Regions from separate parts of the Streptomyces sp. NBC_00654 genome, predicted to be linked through region 1. Evidence: riboswitches for the same ligand, from Rfam matches in the RefSeq annotation. Region 1 holds a riboswitch; each other region holds the start of a gene.

What was found. A riboswitch is a leader RNA that binds a small molecule or an ion and turns the genes downstream of it on or off. The one in region 1 is predicted to bind cyclic di-AMP.
Region 2: another riboswitch for cyclic di-AMP. It lies ahead of OHA98_RS10830 (M23 family metallopeptidase); the one in region 1 lies ahead of OHA98_RS17235 (LysM peptidoglycan-binding domain-containing protein).
Region 3: another riboswitch for cyclic di-AMP. It lies ahead of OHA98_RS14475 (LysM peptidoglycan-binding domain-containing M23 family metallopeptidase); the one in region 1 lies ahead of OHA98_RS17235 (LysM peptidoglycan-binding domain-containing protein).

Annotation. Positions count from the first base shown of each region.
Region 1 is NZ_JAPEOB010000001.1:4,023,966-4,027,233, forward strand. Features, by position in the region: gene OHA98_RS17230 (FAD-dependent oxidoreductase) at 1-582, opposite strand, end outside; cyclic di-AMP (ydaO/yuaA leader) riboswitch at 1,042-1,227, shown strand; gene OHA98_RS17235 (LysM peptidoglycan-binding domain-containing protein) at 1,231-2,115, shown strand; gene OHA98_RS17240 (GMC oxidoreductase) at 2,303-3,268, shown strand, end outside.
Region 2 is NZ_JAPEOB010000001.1:2,514,865-2,518,132, reverse strand. Features, by position in the region: partial or broken gene OHA98_RS10835 (GntR family transcriptional regulator) at 1-673, opposite strand, end outside; gene OHA98_RS10830 (M23 family metallopeptidase) at 908-1,726, opposite strand; cyclic di-AMP (ydaO/yuaA leader) riboswitch at 1,739-1,907, opposite strand; gene OHA98_RS10825 (pitrilysin family protein) at 2,154-3,268, opposite strand, start outside.
Region 3 is NZ_JAPEOB010000001.1:3,383,131-3,386,398, forward strand. Features, by position in the region: gene OHA98_RS14470 (alpha-galactosidase) at 1-1,715, shown strand, start outside; cyclic di-AMP (ydaO/yuaA leader) riboswitch at 2,008-2,165, shown strand; gene OHA98_RS14475 (LysM peptidoglycan-binding domain-containing M23 family metallopeptidase) at 2,171-3,160, shown strand.

The DNA.
Region 1 (3,268 bases):
GTGCACCTCCAGCGCCTTGTTGGCCTTCAGGCCCTCGTACACATTGGCCGGGATCTCCGTCGGCAGCAGCTCGTCCGCCGTCTTGGCGAGTACACGCGCCACGTCCAGGGCCACGTTGCCGACACCCAGCACGGCGACCTTCTCCGCCGTCAGCGGCCAGGTGCGCGGGACCTCGGGGTGCCCGTCGTACCAGGAGACGAAGTCGGCCGCTCCGTAGGAGCCGTCCAGACCGGCGCCGGGGATGTCGAGCGCGCGGTCGGCGTCGGCGCCGGTGGAGAAGATCACGGCGTCGTAGAAGGACCGCAGATCGTCCAGGCCGATGTCGTTGGGGTAGTCGACGTTGCCGAAGAGCCGCAGCTGCGGCTTGTCCAGCACCTGGTGCAGCGCCTTGACGATGCCCTTGATCCGGGGGTGGTCCGGGGCCACGCCGTAGCGGATCAGGCCGAAGGGGGCGGGCATGCGCTCGAACAGGTCGATCGACACACCCGGGTCCTGTGCGGCTTCGGATTTCAGCAGCGCGTCCGCTGCGTAGATCCCGGCAGGACCGGCTCCGACGATGGCGACGCGGACGGGGCGTGTCATGGCGTGTTGTTCCTTAGGGCGGACGAGCGCGGGCAGGGTACGGCGAACAGCAGAGGTAAGGCTTGGCTTACCAGTCTCCAACGCACACGTTAAGCCCTGTCGCGTCCGGACGTCGGGCCGGGGTCCCGCGGAGCCTCCCGCCGGCTCACCCCGAGAGTTCGAAATGGGCGATTTGGGCGATTGACCGGAATTGGTCCACCCCTTCATAAAAGATCATTCAGGCTGTTTGCCGGTTTCGCGCCTCGCGCAAATCGCCCTTATCGGACTCAGTGGTGAGCGTCACGTTCCGGACCCCGGACGCCGTGGCGCGCCGCCCGGTTCCCTTCTGCGCCGGGGAATCTGACTTCGCGTCGTGAGATTGCCGACAGGGATTTCCATCAATTGATCTTGCGCAGGAAATGCGATCCGGAATTCAGGGCTTGTTCCGATCAAGATTTCTCGCCTACGGTCACCGTCAATCCGGATGGAACGCCTAATCCTGCCGCCGTCCGGCAATCGAACCTACTCACGTACGGCAGGAGCGGGGGACCCAGGTAAGACGCCGGTCCGGTATCCGGACCGGCTGGGGTGAAGTCGCATTCGCGTGCGGCCAGGCAGCTCCAGCCTGAACCCGACAGCTCACCTCGCAGGCGGCGGAGAGGATTCACCATGCCCGAAACGGGCAAGTACCGTCGTTCCACGTCCGCCCGTCTGACCCGCGGTTTCATCGCCGTGGGCACCGGCGGAGCCGCCCTTGTGCTTCCGCTGGCCGGTGCGAGCTTTGCCTCCGCGGCACCCGCGCAGCACTCCATCACCGCCGAAAAGGCCGTGGCGCCGACTGCCGTATCCGTCAAGGAAATTGCCGCGCAGCGGGCGGATGCCACGACCCATTCCGTGGTCGAGGGTGATTCGCTTTCCAAGATCGCCCGCAGTTATTCCCTCGGTGGTGGCTGGCAGAAGCTGTACGACGACAACCGAAAGGCCGTCGGCGACAATCCCGACCTGATTCACCCCGGCCTCAAGCTGTCGATCGGATCCAAGGCGCCGGCGCAGCCCGAGTCCACTGCCTCCTCGTCCGACCGGAGCGAGGGAGGCGACCGCGCCGACCGCTCGCAGCGCACGAGCGCGCAGCCGGGCGCCAACGGCTCCGCCGCCGACACGGCCACCGGTACGGCTACCCAGGCCGCCGCCACCGGTACCGTCGCCGTCGCGGCCGAGCAGCCCACGGCGTACACGAACGACCTCGACGGCTGGATCAAGGAGTCGCTGGCCGTCATGGCCGAGCACGGGATCCCCGGCAGCTACGAGGGCATCCACCGCAACATCATGCGCGAGTCCTCGGGCAACCCGCTGGTCGTCAACAACTGGGACTCGAACGCCGCCGCCGGGATCCCGTCCAAGGGCCTCCTCCAGGTCATCGACCCGACCTTCCAGGCCTACCACGTGCCCGGTACGTCGATGGACAGCCTCGACCCGGTCGCCAACATCACGGCCGCGTGCAACTACGCCGCCGACAAGTACGGCTCGATCGACAACGTGTTCGGGGCGTACTGACACCCGTCGGTGTCGGGAGTGAGTGGCAGGCCGACGGGCGGTACGGAGTCGCAGGGCTCCGTGCCGCCCGCCGGCTTTTGCCGGGGCGGCCTTGAGCCGGACCGTAAGTTACCCGTCAGTGTGTAGTGACTTACTACGCATTCGACAGTAGAACCTGTTTCACTCTGTCGAGAGTGAGGGATGTCACATGAGTGACACTACCATGCAGGATGCGAGATCCAAGGGCGTCTCGCGTCGAAGGTTCCTTGCAGGAACAGGTTCTCTTCTTGGGGCCGTGACCCTGGCGGGCCACCCGGCCTCGGCCAGGGCGGAGGCCGGGGTGGCGCCCGCCGGGATCGATCCCGGCGCCCATGTCCCGGCCCTGGTGATCGGCACCGGATACGGCGGCTGCGTCGCCGCGCTGCGACTCGCCGAGGCGGGCGTGGATGTCCATATGGTCGAGATGGGGATGGCCTGGGACACCCCCGGGCCGGACGGCAGGATCTTCGCCAACACGACCAGCCCGGACCGCCGTTCCTACTGGCTGCGGACCAAGACCAAACAGCCGCTCAGCAACTTCCTGGGCTTCCCGATCGACCGGAACATCCCGCGCTACACCGGGATCCTGGACGCCGAGGAGTTCGGCGGCATCACGGTCTACCAGGGCCGCGGCGTCGGCGGCGGCTCGCTGGTCAACGGGGGGATGGCCGTCACCCCCCGGCGCGAGAACTTCGGCGCCATCCTCCCCACGGTCGACGCCGACGAGATGTACGGCACCTACTACCCGCGCGCCAACGCCGGGCTCGGGGTCGGCACCATCGACCCTGCGTGGTTCGAATCCGCCGACTGCTACCAGTACGCCAGGGTCGGCCGCAAGCACGCCGAACGTTCCGGCTTCCCGTTCCTCTTCGTGCCCGCCGTGTACGACTGGGACTACATGAAGCAGGAGGCGGCGGGCACCGTCCCGAGGTCCGCGCTGGACGGCGAGATCCTCTACGGCAACAACTACGGCAAGAAGTCGCTGCAGAAGACCTACCTGGAGCGGATCGGAGCCACCGGCAAGGTCTCCGTCTCACCGCTGCACAAGGTCACCTCGGTCGCCCCCGCGGCCTCCGGCGGCTACACGGTCGTCATCGACCAGCTCAACACCACCGGGGACACCACGGCCACCAAG
Region 2 (3,268 bases), 1.5 Mb from region 1:
TGCGGATCGCTCACCCGGTCCCGGCCCGGAGCGCGGACACCCGGCGGGCGGTGCGGCGCGGCCGGTGCGCGGACATGGCCCGCTCGGCGTGCTGGGCGGCCAGCGCCCTGGCCCGTTCGGCGTCGCCGCGCGCCACGGCGTCCACGATGGCGCCGTGCTCGGCCCAGGAGTCGGCGGGGCGGACGGGCTGCTCGACCGCGTACATCCAGGCGGTCTTGTGGCGCAGCTGGGCGAGAAGGGCGATGAGACCGGGGCTGGCGGAGGCCTGCGCGAGGGTCTCGTGGAACCAGCCGCCCAGCGAGCGCAGATCCTCGCCCTCGCCCCGGCGGGCCCGCTCCTGCCCCAGCCTGACCAGGCCGCGCAGCACCTTGAGATGGGCCTCGGTACGCCGCTGGGCGGCGCGTGCGGCCCCCAGGGGCTCCAGGAGCATCCGGACCTCCAGCAGGTCGGCGGCCTCCTGCTCGGTGGGCTCGGCCACACACGCACCGGCGTGCCGGCGGGTGACGACGAAACCCTCGGACTCCAGGGTGCGCAGCGCCTCGCGGACCGGGACCCGGGAGACTCCGTAGCGCCGCGCGAGCACCTCCTCGGTGAGGCGGCTGCCGCGCTCGAAGACACCGGAGACGATGTCGTCACGGATTGCCGTGCATACCGAATGCGCGGGAATGCGCATGTCCGAACCTCCGCCATAATCCCCGCGAAAAACGCGGCCGGCCGACGCCTGTTCCGTGACTCTATGACAATCGGCCGGAATTTCCGATGGCGCAGGGAAATCCGGGGGATATCTTTCGGCCACCGGGCACTTCGGCGGAGGGTGCGGTGACCCCGGCGGCTCCGGTGGCTCCGGTCCGAGAAACGCGGAAGGCCCCGGCGGGGAGCCAGGGCCATCGGCGGGGTGCGGAGACGGTCAGACGTTGAGGCCGTGGGCGCGCAGATAGGCGACCGGGTCCATGTCGGAGCCGTACTCGGGCGTGGTGCGCGCCTCGAAGTGCAGGTGCGGTCCGGTGGAGTTGCCGGTGGAGCCGGAGAGGCCGATCCGCTGGCCGGAGGTGACGCTCTGGCCGACGGAGACGCCGATCGAGGAGAGGTGGCCGTACTGGGTGTACGTGCCGTCCGTCATCCGGAGCACGATGTTGTTGCCGTACGCGCCGCCCCAGCCGGCCTCGACGACCGTACCCGCGCCGACGGCGACGACGGAGGAGCCGGAGGCCGCGTGGAAGTCCACGCCGGAGTGGCTGCCGGAGGACCAGAGCGAACCGCTGGACTGATAGCCGGTGCTGACGTACGAGCCGGCGACCGGGAGGTGGAAGGAGTTCAGCCGGGCGCGTTCGGCGGCGCGGGCGGCGCGCGCCTTGTCCTCGCGGACCTCCTCGGCGCGGGCCTCGGCCTTGCGTTCGGCCTCCGCCTTCGCCCTGGCCCTGGCCGCGGCCTTGGCCTCGGCTTCCGCGACGGCCTTGGCCTTCGCCTCGGCGGCGACCTCGGCCTGGTGCTCCTGGGCCTTCGCCTGGGCGTCGATCTGGTGGGCGAGCGTGGCGTCGATGGCGATGACCGCGGTCAGGCCGGTGTCGCCGACGGGGTGGGCCTCGGAGTCCGCGGCGAGGGCCGGGGAGGCCATACCGCCGATGACGCCGGTGGTGGCCAGAGCCGCGACGCCGGCGACCTGGGCGCGCTTGCGCGTCAGGCGGCTCGGGGCACGGTGCTTCCCGGTGGCACGGGTGAACGCCATGGAGGGGCTGATCCTTTCCTTCCTTCTCGCCTACCGGGTTAGCTGACGGGTTCGGAGCAGGAAGGTCTCCTACGGACACCTGGGCCTCGTACGGGGCACGGGCATCCGATTCACCCCAGGGACTTCGTGGGTCCCCGGCTCCCCAGGCTCGCGCCTGACGGGGACTCGGCGATGGCTGCCCGGCGCCGCGGACGCGGCATACGGATGACGGACAGCGGAGCCGACGCTAAGCGGCACAACTTTCCCGCAGCAAACGGACAGCGGGTTTTGTCGCTCATCCCACAGGACAGAAGAGCAACTTCCCCCGCAAAGGAACCTAATCGGACAAAAAGGAAGACCCCGGCGCGACGAGTCGCACCGGGGTCCCCTGTGCCCCGGTATACGACAGCGGGAGCATCGAGCGCCCGCTGACCGCGTACCCGGAGAGTCAGCTGACGACCGAGACCTCACCGATGCCGAGGGCCTTCACGGGCTCCTCGATCTGCGCCGCGTCCCCCACCAGGATCGTCACCAGCCGGTCCACCGGGAACGCGTTGACCACGGCGGCGGTCGCCTCCACCGTGCCCGTCTCGGCGAGGCGGGCGTAGAGGTGGGCCTGGAAGTCGTCCGGGAGGTGCTGCTCGACCTGGTCGGCCAGGGTGCCCGCGACCGACGCCGCGGTCTCGAACTTAAGCGGGGCGACCCCCACGAGGTTCTGCACGGCCGTCTCGCGCTCGGCATCCGTCAGCCCGTCGGCCGCCAGGGTCCGCAGCACCGTCCAGAGGTCCGCCAGCGCCGGTCCGGTGGACTCGGTGTCCACCGAGCCGCTGATCGCCAGCATCGCGGCGCCCGCCGCCCCGGAGGCCGAGCCCGGAGCCGTCGAGCGCAGGACCTGGCCGAAGGCGCGGACACCGTAGGTGTAGCCCTTCTCCTCACGCAGCACCCGGTCCAGCCGGGAGGTGAGGGTGCCGCCCAGGCAGTAGGTGCCGAGCACCTGGGCCGGCCAGACGCTGTCGTGCCGGTCCGCGCCGATCCGGCCGATGAGCAGCTGCGTCTGCACCGCGCCGGGACGGTCCACGATGACGACACGGCCGGTGTCGTCGGCGGTGATCGGCGGCACCGGACGGGACTGGCCGGCGTTTCCGGACCAGTCGCCGAGGGTGTCGGCGAGCAGCGCGTCCACATCGACCCCGGTCAGATCGCCGACGATCACGGCCGTCGCGGTGGACGGGCGGACATGGGCGTCGTAGAAGCCGCGCACGGCCGCCGCGTCGATCCGCCGCACCGTCTCCTCGGTGCCCAGGCGCGGGCGCGACATGCGCGCGGTCGCCGGGAACAGCTCCTTGGAGAGCTGCTTGGCGGCGCGCCGCGCGGGGTTGGCCTGCTCGTGCGGGATCTCGTCGAGCCGGTTGCCGACGAGGCGCTCGATCTCGCTCTCGGCGAAGGCCGGGGCCCGCAGCGCTTCGGCGACCAGGCCCAGCGCCTTGGCCAGCCGGGAAGCGGGAACCTCCAGGGAGACCCGGACGCCGGGGTGGTCGGCGTGCGCGTCGAGCGTGGCACCGC
Region 3 (3,268 bases), 640 kb from region 1:
ATGTGATCGAGCGCTGGACCACCGTCGCCCACGCCGGCCCGGACGGCCCGCCCCTGGAGCTGCTGCGCGCCGACGCGGCGACCTGGACGCTGCCGGCCCGGGAGAACTGGCGGCTGAGCCAGCTGCACGGCAGCTGGGCGGCGGAGTCCCGGCTGGTGCGGTCGGAACTCACGTACGGCGAGAAGATCCTCTCCAGCCGCCGCGGGCACACCGGACACCAGCATCTGCCATGGGTGGCCCTGGACGCGGACGGTGCCGCGACCGAGGAACACGGAGAGGTGTACGGCTGCGCCCTGGGCTGGTCCGGTTCCTGGCGGATCGCCGTGCATCAGCTGCCCGACGGTCTCGTGCAGATCAACGGGGGCGCGGGCTACGACGAGTCCGGCCTGCTGCGGCTCGCGCCGGGGGAGTCCTACACCACACCCGTCTTCGCCGGCCTGTGGAGCCCGGACGGCTTCGGCGGGGCGAGCCGGGCCTGGCACGCCTGGCAGCTGGCCCATGTGATCCCGGACGCCGGCACGCCGCGGCCGGTGCTCTACAACTCCTGGGAGGCGACCGGCTTCGACATCTCCATGGAACAGCAGCGTGCGCTCGCCGTGCGCGCGGCGGAGATGGGTGTCGAGCTGTTCGTGGTGGACGACGCCTGGTTCGGGCAGCGCACCAGCGACCGGGCCGGGCTCGGTGACTGGACACCGAACCCCGACCGCTTCCCCGGCGGGCTGCGGCCGCTCGCCGACGAGGTGCGCGGACTCGGCATGCGGTTCGGGATCTGGGTCGAGCCGGAGATGGTCAACCCCGACAGCGATCTCTACCGGGCCCACCCGGACTGGGTGCAGCACGTCCCCGGCCGTACGCGGACCGAGTTCCGCCATCAGCTGGTGCTCAACCTCGCCCGGCCGGACGTACAGGAATACCTGTGGGAGCAGCTCGACGCGCTGCTCTCCAGTGCTCCGATCGACTATGTGAAGTGGGACTTCAACCGCTGCTTCACCGAGGCGGGCTGGCCGGGCGAGGAGTACCCGCAGAAGCTCTGGATCGCGCACGTGGACGCGCTGTACGCGCTGCTCGACCGGCTGCGCGCCGCGCACCCGGGCGTGGCCTTCGAGTCCTGCTCGGGGGGCGGGGGCCGGGTCGACCTGGGCGTGCTCTCCCGGACCGATCAGGTGTGGACCTCCGACAACACCGACCCGCTGGACCGGCTCGCCATCCAGGAGGGCTTCGGGCAGATCCATCCGGCGCGGGTGATGGCGGCCTGGGTCACCGACAGCCCGAACGTCCAGCTGAACAACCGGATGAGTTCGCTGCGGTTCCGCTTCGTCAGCGCGATGGCCGGGGTGCTCGGGGTCGGCGGCGACCTCACCGAGTGGAGCCCGGAGGAGCTGGCCGAGGCGCGGGACTGGGTGTCCCTCTACAAGGAGATCCGCCCGGTGGTGCAGCACGGGGCCCTCCACCGGCTCGCGGCGCCGCGCGGCGGGCTGAGCGCGGTGAGCTACGTCCTGGGCGAGGAGGCCGTGGTGCTGATGTGGCTGGAGGCACAGCGGTTCGGCCAGCGGCCGCCGGCCCTGCGGCTGCGCGGCCTGGACGCCTCGGCGACGTACGTCTGTCAGGACACCGGAGCGGAATACCAGGGATCGGTGCTGCTGCATCACGGGCTGCACACCGGGCTGAGCGGCGACCTGGACGCCCGGGTGCTGAGGTTGCGTCAGAAGCGGTGACCATGACATGTCCGGAATGGGGCATTTGAGGGAACGTGCCCTGTTTGTGGGGGAGATGGTGGCCCGCTGGTGAGCGGGATCATATCCGTGACGGTGTGTGGTGGCGGCGCCCGGAGGTGATCCGGGCGCCGCGCGGAATGCCAAGATCCGTAATCCACGGAGTGTGACGGGAATTCCGGACCGAAATTGAATCGGGGATTCCGGCAGGCAACCGATGGCTTGTTCCTGTCGTCCTGACTCGTTTACGGTCACCGTCAATCCGGACGGATCGCCTAATCCTGCCGCCGCCCGGAATTCGTACCCACCCACACTCGTGTGGCAGGAGCGGGGGACCCAGGTAAGCCGCCGGCCCGGAGAGATCCGGACCGGCTCGGGGTGAAGTCGCCGAGAGCGACCGGGCATCTCCAGCCCGAACCCGACAGCTCACCTCGTAGGCGCCGGAGAGGAATTCCCCCATGCCCGCAATGGGTAAGCACCGTCGTACGAAGACCGGCCCGATCGCCCGCGGTGTCCTCGCCGCAGGGACCGGCGGCGCCGTCCTCGCCCTCCCGCTGATCGGTGCCACCGGAGCGCACGCCGCGGAGAAGGCCGCGCCCGCGGCCAAGCCCGCCGCCGCCTCGGTCGCCGCCGCGCACACCGCCCCGGGTGCCGCGGCCGCGGCCCCCGGCGCCTCGAAGACCTACTCCGTCGTCTCCGGCGACTACCTCTCGAAGATCGCCGCCGAGCACAAGCTCAAGGGCGGCTGGCAGAAGCTGTACCAGGACAACCGCGAGGTCGTCGGCGAGAACCCGAGCCTGATCTTCCCCGGCATGAAGCTGACCCTCGGCGCCAAGGCGTCCGGTCCCGCCGACGCCGCGCAGTCCGCGCCGGCCCCGTCGAAGGCGGAGCCGGAGAAGGCCGCTCCGAAGGCCGCCCCGGCCGCCCCGAAGGCGCAGCCGGCCCCGAAGACCGCCTCGTCCGCGGACTCCTCGGCCCCGTCCTCCGGGGCCGGAAAGTCCACCACCTCCACGAACACCAGCGCCTCCCAGAGCAACAGCTCCGGCTGGACGACCCCGGTGGCCAACGCCAACGTCACCACCCAGTACCGCGCCTCCGGCGCCAGCTGGTCCAGCGGTTACCACACCGGCTCGGACTTCCAGGCCGCGTCGGGCACCGTCGTCCGCGCCATCGGCCCGGGCACCGTGGTCTCGGCCGGCTGGAGCGGTTCGTACGGCAACGAGGTCGTCATCAAGCACGCCGACGGCATGTACTCCCAGTACGCCCACCAGTCCTCGCTCAGCGTCTCCGTGGGCCAGGCCGTCACCGGCGGCCAGCAGATCGGCCTCTCCGGCTCCACCGGCAACTCGACCGGCCCGCACCTCCACTTCGAGGTCCGCACCGGCCCGAGCTACGGCTCGGACGTCGACCCGGTCGCGTACCTGCGCCAGCACGGCGTCTCCATCTGATGGAGCGGTGACGACCGGACATGATCAGGGACGGTGCGCTTCGGCGCACCGTCCCTGTTCTTATTCCGGCTTTACCAAAAACTGACCGGGTGGTCTATCTCACCACCC